4 regions of the Rahnella sp. NRRL B-41462 genome follow, and region 2 is predicted to be linked to each of the others. Evidence: predicted binding sites of a transcription regulator. Region 2 holds the regulator's gene; each other region holds the start of a gene.

Region 1 (2,209 bases), on a different contig from region 2:
TTCTTTCTTGCCGAGATACGGCGCGATTTTATAAGCGATCCACGAGGCAAATTGCTGCTGGTGACCAATCGAGAAGCCGCTGTTTTCGGTCACGGCCTGCGTCGGTTTGTACATCATGTTCGAGGTAATGCCCCAGTACAGCGATACCAGAATTGCGGTTGACCAGATGGTGGTCCACATCGGATAGCCCATGATGAAGAAGAACACCGCAATCAGCCCCGCCTGCTGGAACATGATGTGGCCGGTGAGCATGATGGTGCGAATGCCGGTAATGCGGCGAAATACCACCATCAGGATATTCAGCGCCAGGGCGATCAGTACCGCGTAACCGACCCAGCTATAGGCCTCGCCCATGCGCTCCACCGTGGCCATCATTGAGGCATAGGTATCTGATATTGCACCGTTAATGCCATACACTTCTGAAAGTTTTGCCACCACCGGTTTGAAGGTACCGGTCAGAATGCCGGACCCCGCCTGCAGTAACATAAAGCCGATAATGGTTTTGATGGTGCCCTTGATAATCACCGTCGCGCTCTTCCTGAGCAGGATGTAACCGAGCATGGTCACAATACCCAGCAGCAACGGCGCGTTAGTCATTACCTGATTAAAAAATACGGTGAAGATGGTGTAGAGGAATTCCATAAGACTCTCCGTCTGACCTTGTTTGATCTCTTCAACGCACTTGAACATAACCGCTGCGCTAAAAAGTGAGGGACAAACGCACTCTAATGCTCACATCGAATCAAATAAAGATTCGCAATGATTATTTGTGAGCAGTCTCGCAAGATATCGTCATCGGCAGAATGAGCTAACAAACTAAATCACTCTGTTTTTATGATATATATCAGCCATATACTACAAAAAAAAGCATGTGAAAACCGCCTAAAATCCTCCCATCCTCCTTTGTCACCCCCTGCTTAATGCTAAAAATCGCTCGTTTATAATCATTGTCATTATGAATTTTCGATGATAACTTCTCACAAACAAATCACATGTAATCACTAAATGATTTATTGTGACTCTATTTCAAAGCCAACTCAGATGAGGGAATACTATGAGCAAAGTAGAAACGATCAGCCGCGAATCCTGGATCCTCAGCACTTTCCCGGAATGGGGCACCTGGTTAAACGAAGAGATCGAGCAGGAAAAGGTCGCGCCGGGCACCTTTGCCATGTGGTGGCTGGGCTGTACGGGGATCTGGCTGAAGTCTGAGGGCGGCGCGAATATTTGTGTCGATTTCTGGTGTGGCGTCGGCAAGCAAAATCACAGCAGCCCGCTGATGAAAACCGGCCACCAGATGCAGCGCATGGCCGGTGTAAAGAAGCTCCAGCCGAATCTGCGCACCACACCGTTTGTGCTCGATCCCTTTGCGATCAGGGAGATCGACGCGGTGTTATCCACCCACGATCATAACGATCATATCGATGTGAACGTGGCCGCCGCGGTCATGCAAAACTGTGCTGCTGACGTGCCCTTTATCGGCCCGCAAACCTGTGTGGATTTGTGGATGAGCTGGGGCGTGCCCGCCAGTCGTTGCATCGTGATGACGCCGGGCAAAGTGGTGAGGATCAAAGACGTGGAAATTCACGCACTGGATTCTTTCGACCGCACGGTGCTGATCACCCTGCCCGCAGACCAGAAAGCCGCAGGGGTATTGCCGGATATGATGGATCAGCGCGCGGTGAATTATTTGTTCAAAACGCCGGGCGGTAACCTGTATCACAGCGGCGATTCGCACTATTCCAACTACTACGCCAAACACGGTAACGAATATCAGATAGACGTGGCGCTCGGCTCTTATGGCGAAAACCCGCGTGGTGTGACCGACAAAATGACCAGCGTCGATATGCTGCGCATGGCGGAATCCCTCAACACCAAAGTCGTTATTCCGTTCCACCATGATATCTGGTCGAATTTCCAGGCCGATCCGCAGGAAATCCGCGTGCTGTGGGAGATGAAAAAAGATCGCCTGAAATACGGCTTCAAGCCGTTTATCTGGCAGGTCGGCGGTAAATTCACGTATCCGGATGATAAGGATAACTTCGAGTATCACTATCCGCGTGGCTTTGACGACTGCTTTACTACCGAGACTGATCTGCCATTCAAGTCTTTCTTATAAAGTATGTTATGAACAGGCGGAGGCAACAGACTCCGCTTTTTTATAAACCATGTAATTGCCATTACTGCTCGTTTATAATCACGCGGTAAT
Region 2 (2,209 bases):
GATCCGATACAGGTAACACCGAAAACATCGCAAAAATGATCCAGAAGCAATTGGGTAAAGATGTTGCAGAGGTGCATGACATTGCGAAGAGCAGCAAAGAGGATCTGGAAAAATTCGATATTTTGCTTATCGGCATTCCAACCTGGTATTACGGTGAAGCGCAGTGTGACTGGGACGACTTTTTCCCAACGCTGGAAGAGATAGATTTCGAAGGTAAGCTGGTGGCACTGTTTGGTTGCGGTGACCAGGAAGACTACGCCGAATATTTCTGCGATGCGCTGGGCACCGTGCGCGATATCATTGAGCCACGCGGCGCAGTGATTGTCGGACATTGGCCTACCGAAGGTTACCACTTTGAAGCATCTAAAGGCCTGGCGGATGATAAGCACTTCATAGGACTGGCAATTGACGAAGATCGTCAGCCCGAACTGACCAGCGAACGTGTTGATGCCTGGGTGAAACAGATCACAGAAGAACTTAGCCTTTCTGAAATTATTGGCTAAAAACCCTGTTGGCCCTGAGGATTTATTCTACAATTGAAGGGCCAAACTATTACTGAAATTAACAATTTAACTGCTACAAAATTGTAACTTTCGGTCGTATCAAGGTACACTGAGTTCCTCTGTTTTTTCTATTGATCAAGTCGTTGCATTCCAAATGTGACCGGCAATTTGTGATCTTTATTAACAGGCTGTCGTTGACGAGAATTGGCACATTGCGTTAAACGAAGAGACTAAACGAATAATTTTGTGCCGCCGATGCCACAGGCTGCATGCCTCAACTTGATTAGCACATAGTAACAGGACTGAATCCGCATGACTGACAACAACACCGCACTGAAGAAAGCCGGCTTAAAAGTCACGCTTCCGCGCCTCAAAATCCTGGAAGTGCTGCAAGCGCCGGAAGGTCATCACGTTAGTGCGGAAGATCTTTACAAGCAACTGATTGATATGGGTGAAGAAATTGGCCTGGCGACGGTTTACCGCGTTCTGAACCAGTTTGACGACGCCGGTATTGTCACCCGTCATAACTTCGAAGGCGGCAAGTCCGTATTCGAACTGACCCAGCAACATCACCATGACCACCTGATCTGTCTGGATTGCGGTCGTGTGATCGAATTCCGTGACGAATATATTGAAGGTCGTCAGCGTGAGATTGCTAAGAAACACGGTATCAAGCTCACCAACCACAGCCTGTATTTGTACGGTCACTGTGAAGCAGGCGATTGCCGCGAAGATGACTCTTTGCACAACGATAAACCTGCGCAGTAATCTGCACAGGCTTTGACTAAATTAACCGCTGAAAAGCGGTTTTTTTATGTCTGATATCGACGCAGATTGAGCCCGGATAGCAGGCATAAAAAACCCCGGCAAGCCGGGGTATGTTTCGCTGCTGAGATTCACGACTTAGGTGAATTGTTCGTTTTTATTTCCTGCCAGATTTTCCCGCAATCAGCAGCATATGCCTGACCGTCGCCAGTTTTACGCGCCGTCAGACATCGCTGGTAATCCAACACACGTACCGTTTCTTGTTCCGCAAATTGCTGGTGGGCTTTTTCCTGTTTCAGTTTATTCAGTAACACCTCGCAGGATGCCAGTTTGTCCGGATTGCCTTCTGACGTATTGATACAGGCACGGTAATCTTCCCGCGTTTGGGATATTTGTGCCTGATCGGCGGTGGGTGCACAACCGGCCAGCAAAACAGCCGAAACCATGATCATCAGTAATTTATTCATCGACATAGCGACCTCAGAAAATAGTAAATGGAGCGATAACGATGAATTTCACGTCTTTTTCATCCTGGAAAATGTTGCCGTAACCGCCGCCCCAGCTCGGTATGTCCGAATGGTTGTCGTACTGGGTGTAATGCAGTTTGAACAACGTCCCTTTGGCGCGCCCTTCCTGAATGGTGTACAGCGCATCCAGGCTCCATGCGCTTTCTTTCAGACGCTGGCTCTGGTCATAAGCGGCGTTGGTGCTCGGTTTGGCATCCCACGCATAGACGTACGAACCACCGACCGCGAACCCCGGCAGGTCCCATTTCGCCAGATCATAAAGCACGCCGGCATATACTGCTTTTTCACCGTTGGCGTTGAAGTCCGAGCGGTTGTCCCACCACACATCAAGACGGCCGTTTGAGGAAGAATAAGTCGGGGTCATGCGCTGCAGGAAGTAGCCCTGATTCCCTTCCGCTTTCACCATCGTCCCTT
Region 3 (2,209 bases), on a different contig from region 2:
TGGAAGACGGATCTTTCATCTTCTGCTGGTTCCATTCCGTGCCGAACGTCGCGGTTTGCGGCACGCCCAGCTCAAACGGAATACTGACTTCGCTGTGCGCCAGAATGTCGCCCAGAGCGATGGTGTTGAAGTCTTCGTCAGAGAAGATGCCTTCGGTACCGCCCGCCAGCCCTTCATCCATGCGCGAGTTACGGGTTTTTTCGTACTGCACGTAGTTGTTGGTGGTCACACCGTTATCCCATGCGCCTTTGTAGGTCACCGAGTAGGACTGGCGGTAAATGCGGTTAGTCTCTTCACCGTACATGCTTTTCACCAAATCACTGGTGTTGGTGTTCTGCGTGTCGCCTGCGTACAGGTTGCCCTGACGGCTGTTGGACACTTCAAATTCCAGTGACTGCATGCGGGCAAAATCCCAGTGCAACAGGGCGTCGATATTCTTATCGATCACGCCTTCGCGACCTGCCGGAACGGTGTCGGCATAGGTGCCGGTACGCTCAGACTGATGACCCTCGTTGATATATTGCGCGTCAGCCTGCGTTTTGCTGTAGCCACCGAACAGGCGGAAACTGAACTGATCGTTGAGCGGGCCGGAGAGGCTGAAATCGGTACGTTTGGTCGAGCCTTCGTCTTTATGTTGTGGTGCGTTCAGATAGGTATTCCAGGAACCGTGCCACTCCTGAGTGTCTTTTTTAGTGATGATGTTCACCACGCCACCCGCCGCGCCGTTACCGTAACGCGCCGCCGCCGGGCCGCGGATCACTTCGATGCGCTCGATCATATCGGGCGGAACCCAGCTTGTGTCGCCGCGGGTATCACGCTCACCGCGCCAGCCCTGACGCACTGAGTTGCGGCTGTTCACCGGCTTACCGTCGATCAGGATTAAGGTATTTTCCGGGCCCATACCCCGGATGTCGATCTGGCGGTTATTACCGCGCTGGCCGCTGGTAGAGTTGCCGGTCAGGTTTACGCCGGGCATGGTGCGGATAAGTTCGTTGATGTCGCGTGCCGGAGGGCGTTTTTGGATTTCATCAGAAGTGATGGTGGAAACGCCGGGAGCCTGAAGGTTTTGCTGTGCGGCGGTGACAACCAGTGTGTCGCTGGTGTCTTCCTGTGTTTCTGCGGTGTTCTGGCTGGCGTCTGTTGTGCGGGTTGTGGTGCTTTCTGCCGCGCTGACGGGCAAAGAAAGTGCTGATCCCAGCCCGATTAAGGTTGCCAGAGAATAGTGTGGTAGCCTGCTTTTCATAGTGGATTCTGCCCTGAAATCCATCCGTTCCTGCAAAACAGATTTAGTGAACAGGAGGATGGCCTGTTGTGTGTGTATTTTTATCGTCCCGTTTACGGGCGGTAACACACTATTGCAAATGCAAACAATTATCAATACGATTCCCATTCATAATTTTCAGGAAGCAGGTCAATCATTCTGCAAATTATGCCTTCTCTCACTGCCAAAAGACTGTAAAGCGTAAACATGATGAAATCGCAGTTTCCGGAAAAACCCACCGCGCAGGCGATGTTAGCAAGCTCTCAGGCGGGAAGTGCCGAATGGTGGAAAGACATTAAAGCGCAGGGTTCACCCTTGATCGAACGGCTGAATGATGATGTATGCAACGTGACGTTCTTCTGGCGGGATCCGCAGGGCAGTGAGGCGACATCGGATTTCCAGCGGGTGTGGATCAACATCAATGGCATCACCGATCACCATCAGTCTTTACCGCCGCAAAGCCTGCAAAGACTTGCGGGAACCGATGTCTGGTCGCTGAGTATTACGCTGCGCTCCGGCTGGCGCGGCAGTTACAGCCTGATCCCGCGCACCAGGCCCGGCAGAGAGTTCCCGCAGGATCCCGATGCCTATACCGCCATGCTGGCTGCGCGGGAATGGTGGAAAGATATGTTCGCCCATGCGATTTATGACCCGCTGAATCCGAATCAGCCGTGGCCGGGGGCGAAATCTCACGCGCTGTCGCCTTTGCATATGCCCGACGCATTGCCGCAGCCTGCCTGGCGGGAGTTTGATCTCCACGGTGCCGCGTTGCCACAGAAACCGGCAAAACTGCAAACCTATCAGTGGAACAGTGCGCGTCTGGGCAACCGGCGCAAGGTCTGGATCTACACTACCGGCGAAAGCCAGGATCCGGCATCGCGCCCGCTGGCGCTGTTGCTCGACGGCCAGTTCTGGGCGCAGCAGATGCCGGTCTGGCAGCCGCTGATG
Region 4 (2,209 bases), on a different contig from region 2:
GGCGACCAGCAATGTTGCCAGCAAGGCACCGGCAAACGCGAACCACAAATAGTGGCTGACATCCGTTGCGCCAAAAAAGGCGATACCGATAACCACCGCGAAAGCCGCACCCGCATTAACGCCAAGAATACCGGGATCAGCCAGCGGATTGCGGGTGAGGATTTGCATCAGCGCACCGGATAATCCGAGCGCCATCCCCGCCAGCAAACCGGCCAGCGTGCGCGGCACACGGGCATCGGTGACAATCACACAATCCGCCCCTGTGCACTGGCCGTTAAGCGCTGACATCACGGTGCCGGACGCAAGCGATTTCTCGCCCAGCACCAGACTCAGCGCCATCATCAGGCAGAGCAAAAACAAGGCAACCAACAGCGCTGTGAGATTTTTTATTGAGCGGGACATCAGTGAGTTACGAACAGTTTTTCAAGCTGATTCAGCATGTTGCTGGCGCTGTAATAATCGAGTCTGAACGTGTCGTCACCCATGGCATACACGCGCCCGGCCTGCACGGCAGGTAACTTCGCCAGAAAAGGATTGGTCAGCAGCCGTTGTGCATCAGGCTGACTGGCAGAAAATAACAGCAGCGTCTGGCCGTTCATCGCCTCCGGCATTTTCTCACCGGCAAGCTGGATGATGTCATGGCGTTTGCCCTGACTGTAACTGGCGGCGAAATTCAGCGGAACCGGCGCGAGGCTGAATCCTAACTGCCGGAGCAACTGACCTTGCGGTGACGCGGGCGTCCACAGATTGGCGCTTTTGCCATCTGATCCATAAACCAGCGCGGACACCGGCTGCGGTGGCAAATGTATCGCTTTTTTCAGACTGTCTTCACGGGCTGAAAACTGCGCGATAACCTTGGCGGCATCGGTTTCTTTACCCGTCGCCCGGCCTAATTCGGTGGCGAGTTCCTGCCAGCTTTTATCGTCGTAATTGACCACCATAACTGGCGCAATGGCAGACAGCTGATCATAGAGTTTCAGTGCGGAATCCCCGCCTGTGGCGGCAATAATGATGAGGTCCGGTGCCTGACCGGCAATGGCTTCAGCATCGGGTTCACCGATATAAAGCCGCTGCACACCGCGTTGTTTCGCGACATCGCCCCACTGGCGGAAAAAGCCCTGAGCATCGGAAACCCGATTATTGGGCGCAGTCGCCCCGCTGGCGATAACCGGCGCATTAATCGCCAGCAATGTGCCGGTGACGGTGACGCTGGTGGAGACAATCCGCTGCGGCGGCTGTTGTAATGTGATGCTTCCCTTTGAGGTCATAACTTGCCGTGGCCAGCCTTCTGCGAAAGCCTGCGTGGCGACAAGCAGCGATAACAACAGCGCAACCATCCCTGAAAAACGGCGAAAACCAGCCCTTGTCATTGGATCCATTCCTGATTCTTTAATGTTAATGGTTATCATTATTATATGCAGGGCGAATGGGGTCAATGACGAGAGAGGTTCAATCCGTGGAAAAGTCAGGGGAAGACAGGTATTCACGCAACAAAAAAGCCACTCCGTATGAAGTGGCTTAATCGTTTGAATCTCAAACTAAAATTTGGTGGCCCTTGCTGGACTTGAACCAGCGACCCGGGGATTATGAGTATCAACTTAACCTAAGTATAATCATTAACTTACCATAATTAACAATGATATATGCTGCCATTGGTTGCCATTAAATGCCTGTCTATACTAATTGTATCGCCATTTAATCGCCGCTTTTCACATCGACTAATTCCAAAATTTTTTTGCTAGGCGAGTTCTAAGGCCTTGAGCGAAAGGAGAATCCTCGCGGAGGAGCAACTTCAGGATGTAATTTTGTATTCAATAGTGCAAATCCCCCGACCTCTGACGCATTCGTCTGATTGCCTTGGTAAGTGTGTCCTTTATCTTTTCCGTCATAGATGGCTATCATATTGTTATCTTTTATTATGAATCCATCCTTATTTTGGTCTATAAACATTCCTCGAGATATTTCAACATGCACGTCAGATATATTTAAATCAAGGATTATTTTACCGACCTTTTCTCGAATTTTAATGTTTTCACCGACCCACTCATAATCCCAGGAGTCAGTTGAAACTACTAATTCCCCTCTGTCTATTTTTAAAAGAATGGTTCCTATTTCATCTGTTAAAATTAATGAAACTGAATACCAATCATTCTCAGAATAAATAGTGAAAAACTCTTTCTCATTAATCCATATTGCAAGGTAACGTTCG

What was found. The regulator Fur, encoded in region 2, represses iron uptake genes when iron is present. The targets are predictions, from matches to a motif close to ATAATAATGAGAACNACTATCAA.
Region 1: the regulator Fur is predicted to act here: its motif matches at 938-960, upstream of ulaG (L-ascorbate 6-phosphate lactonase).
Region 3: the regulator Fur is predicted to act here: its motif matches at 1,356-1,378, upstream of fes (enterochelin esterase).
Region 4: the regulator Fur is predicted to act here: its motif matches at 1,393-1,415, upstream of fepB (Fe2+-enterobactin ABC transporter substrate-binding protein).

What each region holds. Positions count from the first base shown of each region.
Region 1 is NZ_JYDF01000037.1:17,817-20,025, forward strand. Features, by position in the region: gene ulaA (PTS ascorbate transporter subunit IIC) at 1-642, opposite strand, end outside; gene ulaG (L-ascorbate 6-phosphate lactonase) at 1,055-2,119, shown strand.
Region 2 is NZ_JYDF01000081.1:50,460-52,668, forward strand. Features, by position in the region: gene fldA (flavodoxin FldA) at 1-503, shown strand, start outside; gene fur (ferric iron uptake transcriptional regulator) at 816-1,271, shown strand; gene chiQ (ChiQ/YbfN family lipoprotein) at 1,400-1,735, opposite strand; gene UC14_RS18525 (OprD family outer membrane porin) at 1,749-2,209, opposite strand, start outside.
Region 3 is NZ_JYDF01000060.1:18,448-20,656, reverse strand. Features, by position in the region: gene UC14_RS15655 (TonB-dependent siderophore receptor) at 1-1,243, opposite strand, end outside; gene fes (enterochelin esterase) at 1,469-2,209, shown strand, end outside.
Region 4 is NZ_JYDF01000060.1:13,238-15,446, reverse strand. Features, by position in the region: gene fepD (Fe(3+)-siderophore ABC transporter permease) at 1-402, opposite strand, end outside; gene fepB (Fe2+-enterobactin ABC transporter substrate-binding protein) at 402-1,370, opposite strand; gene UC14_RS15625 (HNH endonuclease) at 1,750-2,209, opposite strand, start outside.